Regions from separate parts of the Enterocloster bolteae genome, predicted to be linked through region 1. Evidence: riboswitches for the same ligand, from Rfam matches in the RefSeq annotation. Region 1 holds a riboswitch; the other holds the start of a gene.
What was found. A riboswitch is a leader RNA that binds a small molecule or an ion and turns the genes downstream of it on or off. The one in region 1 is predicted to bind lysine.

Region 1 (2,400 bases):
CCATTTTATCTGCGATGAAGGTCCAGTGCTGCCCCATCCCCACCTCCATTTTGTCCAACCACACAGGATTCCCGGTCTACTTCTTTGACGACTACACGGAGAAGATGGGGGAGTTTATTCACAAGTGGAAGGAGCTGGAGCTGACCTTTGACGGTATTGTCAGCGGTTTTTTGGGTTCCGAGGCGCAGATTGAGATTGTGATGGATGTTATACGGCAGTTCGGGCAGGAGGATACAAAGGTAATCATAGACCCGATTATGGGAGACCACGGGGAGACCTACGCCACCTATACGCCGGCCATGTGCAGCCGCATGAAGGAGCTGGTATCCATGGGTGATATTGTGACTCCTAATCTGACAGAGGCGTGTATCCTGACAGGACGGACCTACCGAAAGGATGGATGGAGCAGGAAAGAGCTGGGGCAGCTGGCCGGGGAAATCCAGGCCATGGGGCCGAAATGCGTGGTTATTACAGGTGTGAACCAGGGCGGCTATATTATGAATGTGGTGGCTGAGGGAGAGCGGACAGCTTTCCCCAGAACCAGGCGCGTGGGCCATGAGCGGCCGGGAACAGGGGATGTATTCTCCTCCGTAGTGTCGGCGGCTGCCGTAAGGGGATGGAGTCTGGACAGCGCTGTGCGTCTGGCTGCCTCATTTGTAAAAGCCTGCATCGCCAGGTCGGAGGAGCTTGACATCCCCATTGCCAATGGCGTGTGCTTTGAGGAGCTGATGGATGTGCTGGTCCGCGCAGTGGACAGAAGGCATGAGGCAGGAAAGCTGGTCCGCGCGGTGGACAGCAGGTGTGAGGCAGGACAGCAGGCGTGAGGCGGGACAAGCTGGCAGGATGCAGGACAGCTGGCATGAGGCGGGACAACCGCAGAAAGCGCAGCCAGTCAGGGCCGGTCAGGAAATGTCGAAAAACGTTGACAGTTTCAGCCTTAAATAGTATGATGTTAAGGCAATATTAAAATATAGGATGCGATAGAGGCGCAGTAAGCATTAGTATCTGTGTGATAATGGATGCCATCCCCAGGGTGGCGGACAGAGGGGATTTTGTCCCGGAGGCCGGCGGGCCGGAGCACACAGGGAAAGGGATTACTGCCGAAACGGATTCTGTCTGCCGGCGGAATGTGTTGGGATGCAGTCTAACAGGCTGCGTACTCTCACTTTTTAAAGTGGTGGCGCTATTGGCTGGATTTTCTTAAGCAGATATGTGATTATGGAAAGCAATGGCCTGGGGTCATTGCTTTTTGTATATTGTGCCGGACAGCCATGATATCGCAATCCAGAACCAATAGGGGGAAGTAAAGAATGACAGAATTTTTAAACTGGCTAAACGGTGAAATCATATGGGGGCCGCCTCTGATTGCGCTTATTATCATTACGGGTATCTACGTGACGGTCCGATCCGGTTTTTTTCAGGTATGCCATCTGGGGTACATATTTAAACGGACCCTTGGATGTATCCTGAGAAAGGACCATGTCACCGATGAAAACGACAAGGGTCTTTTAAGCCCTTATGAAGCCATCGCAACAGCCGTAGGCGGTTCTGTGGGCTTTGGCAATATTGCCGGCGTGGCCACAGCTGTTACCACAGGCGGGCCTGGAGCCGTGCTCTGGATGTGGCTGACAGCCTTCATGGGCATGTTAATTAAGCAGGTGGAGGTTACTCTGGCCGTGTATTACCGCCGCACGGACGAGGAGGGAAATCCATACGGAGGACCCACCTATTACATGGAGTACGGACTTGGGGAGGAGCGCCATTGGGGTAAGAAATGGCTTCCGCTGGCTTTTGTGTTCGGCCTCGGCATCTTTTCCACCTTTTTTATCAGCGCCTCCAACTTTACCACATCGGAAGTGCTGGCCCAGTCCTTTGGAATTCCCCAGGAGCTGGCGTCCCTGCTGTTAGTGGTGTTTATCTATGCCCTGATCTGGAGAGGGGTTAAGAATTTAAGCAAGATATTTGTGAAGCTGGTGCCGGTTATGAGTCTGGGGTACCTGATATTCGGCCTGGTAATCATTGTGCTGAACATCGGCAACCTGATTCCCACCATTGTCTCTATCTTTACCCAGGCCTTTACTGGGACAGCTGCCATGGGCGGGTTCGCCGGAGTCACGGTGTCCAAGGCCATTGCCACCGGCATGCAGAGAAGTGTTTATTCCAATGAGGCCGGCTGGGGTACAAGCCCTATGGTCCACGCCTCCAGCAAGACACGTCATCCCGTGGAGCAGGGGCTCTGGGGATCCTTTGAGGTATTTGTGGACACCTTCATTGTGTGTACCATTACGGCGCTCAGCGTGCTGATTACCGGTGAATGGACCTCCGGGGCAACCAATGCAACCCTTGCCCTTAACGTGTTCCAGAACAATCTGGGATTTTTCGGAACTGTGTTCATGACAG
Region 2 (2,400 bases), 680 kb from region 1:
GGGAATCAAAAACCGGCTGATGCTGTCCATCTTTGTAAGGGAAATCCATTTTATCGAGGAATTCACGGATTACACCAAGACCAATCAGATATTCCTGGACGGTTATATCTGCAAGCCGCCAATATACAGAAAGACTCCTCTCGGACGGGAAATCGCAGATATTCTTCTGGCTGTGAACCGCCCCTACGGCAAATCCGATTACATACCCTGCATCAGCTGGGGACGCAACGCGCGTTTTGCTTCCAGCTTCGAGGTAGGCACCAGGGTAAGGGTTTGGGGCCGTGTGCAGAGCCGCGAGTACACCAAGAAGCTCAGTGAGACAGAGTGCGAGAAGCGCATTGCATATGAGGTCTCCATCAGCAAGCTGGAATGTGACGAGGCTTGAACAGAAGAAGCTTCAGACGCTGTCATCTAACGATTCCTTTTGAATATCTTTCGAAAAATGTAAGAAATATTTGCAATATTGGCTAAACTATGCTATTATGAGCAAGTCCAATTGTTCTTAAGAAAAAGCAAGTAAAGCATGAGGTGCAAGATGATGAAAGAGAGCATGATACAGGTTATCTGTGGACCGGGACGCGGTAAGACCACCAGTGCCATTGGAAGGGGATTAACCGCGCTGACCAAGGGAAAGTGTGTCTATATGGTACAGTTCCTTAAGGGCGCCCTGGATGTAGATAACATGGAAATCATACAGCGTCTGGAACCGGAATTTAAAATTTTCAGATTTGAGAAGACACCTGTTTTCTTTGACCGGCTGACGGAAGAGGAGAAGGCAGAGGCAAGAATCTGTATCCTGAACGGCCTGAATTTTGCCAGGAAGGTTCTGGTGACAGGGGAGTGTGATGTGCTTATCCTGGATGAGATTCTGGGAATCCTGGACGAGGGAGTGATATCAGGCGAGGAGCTGTGCGCCATCATAGCCCAGGCCAGGAACGCGCAGATACAGCTGATCCTCACAGGGACCATATATCCGGATTGCCTGAACGGCCATGTGGATGAGGTCACAAGGATTCAGACAAGATATGAGTGATTTCCTGTTGACAGACTGTTGGCAGGGTGATAATATAATACCAACAATCATAGAGTAGAGGTTGCGTTGATCATGAGTAGATAAGCCGGATGTGGCAGGCACAGGTGATGGCTTAGGGAAAGGGAGAAACGCCGAAGAGGAAGCGTTCCGTGTTCACGCCCCCTCTGGGCATATGGTTAAGAGCCGTATGACTGTCATCCGGGTGGATGGAGAGCTACCAAAGAACGTGGATTAGACACTGGAATCATACGTATATGGAAGGGCTGACATTTACCTCAGCCCTTTTTTGTTTCCAGGGAAAGTACGTCCGGGTTTCATTTTCTATGGGGAAAAGCACACTGTGATTGAATCAGGAAAAAAGGAGAGAATATAGTATGGCACTTTTTGAAGGAGCAGGTGTAGCACTGGTGACCCCGTTTAAGGAAAACGGTGAAGTGAATTACGAAAAACTGGAGGAGATCGTAGAAGAGCAGATTGCAGGAGGCACAGACGCCATCATTGCCTGCGGTACCACAGGCGAAGCCTCCACCATGACCCATGAAGAACATCTGGATGTGATTGAGTACATCTGCAGGGTGACAAAGAAACGGATTCCTGTGGTTGCAGGAACCGGCTCAAACTGTACGGAGACAGCTGTCTATCTCTCTGCAGAGGCAGAAAAAAGAGGGGCGGACGGGCTTCTTCTGGTGTCTCCATATTATAACAAGGCTACCCAGAAGGGACTTATGGCCCATTTTACGGCTGTTGCGGACGCTGTAAAGATTCCCGTTATCCTCTATAATATACCGGGCAGGACAGGCGTCACCATTAAGCCTGAGACCATTGCGGCCCTGTGCAGGGACGTGGATAATATTGTGGGTGTAAAGGAGGCCAGCGGCAACTTTTCAGCCATTGCCACTCTTATGAGCCTGTCTGACGGCAAGGTGGATTTGTACTCAGGCAACGATGACCAGATTGTGCCCCTTCTCTCTCTGGGAGGCAAGGGTGTTATCTCCGTGCTGTCCAATGTGGCTCCACGCCAGACCCACGACATCTGCGCTTCCTACTTTGCGGGGGATGTTAAGACCAGCGCCGCCCTTCAGTTAAAGGCCATTCCGCTGATTACAGAGCTTTTTAGCGAGGTAAACCCCATTCCTGTAAAGGCGGCTATGAACATGATGGGCAAGGGAGTGGGACCTCTGCGCATGCCTTTGACTGAGATGGAGCCCCAGAATCAGGAGAAGCTTAAGAAGGCCATGACAGCTTACGGCATCCTGTAGGGAAGATTCCGGGAAAGGACGGTATACCAATGGTAAAGATGATAATGCACGGCTGCTGCGGGGCCATGGGACATGTAATTACGGGACTGGCGGCAGAAGACGGGGAGA

Region 2: linked by a shared signal. The riboswitch ahead of dapA (4-hydroxy-tetrahydrodipicolinate synthase) and the one ahead of CGC65_RS16710 (alanine/glycine:cation symporter family protein) in region 1 are both predicted to bind lysine.

The regions. Positions count from the first base shown of each region.
Region 1 covers NZ_CP022464.2:3,546,377-3,548,776, reverse strand. Annotated here, with positions in the region: gene CGC65_RS16720 (pyridoxamine kinase) at 1-824, shown strand, start outside; lysine riboswitch at 974-1,194, shown strand; gene CGC65_RS16710 (alanine/glycine:cation symporter family protein) at 1,311-2,400, shown strand, end outside.
Region 2 covers NZ_CP022464.2:2,868,150-2,870,549, forward strand. Annotated here, with positions in the region: gene CGC65_RS13315 (single-stranded DNA-binding protein) at 1-385, shown strand, start outside; gene CGC65_RS13320 (cob(I)yrinic acid a,c-diamide adenosyltransferase) at 536-1,033, shown strand; lysine riboswitch at 1,081-1,258, shown strand; gene dapA (4-hydroxy-tetrahydrodipicolinate synthase) at 1,408-2,292, shown strand; gene dapB (4-hydroxy-tetrahydrodipicolinate reductase) at 2,322-2,400, shown strand, end outside.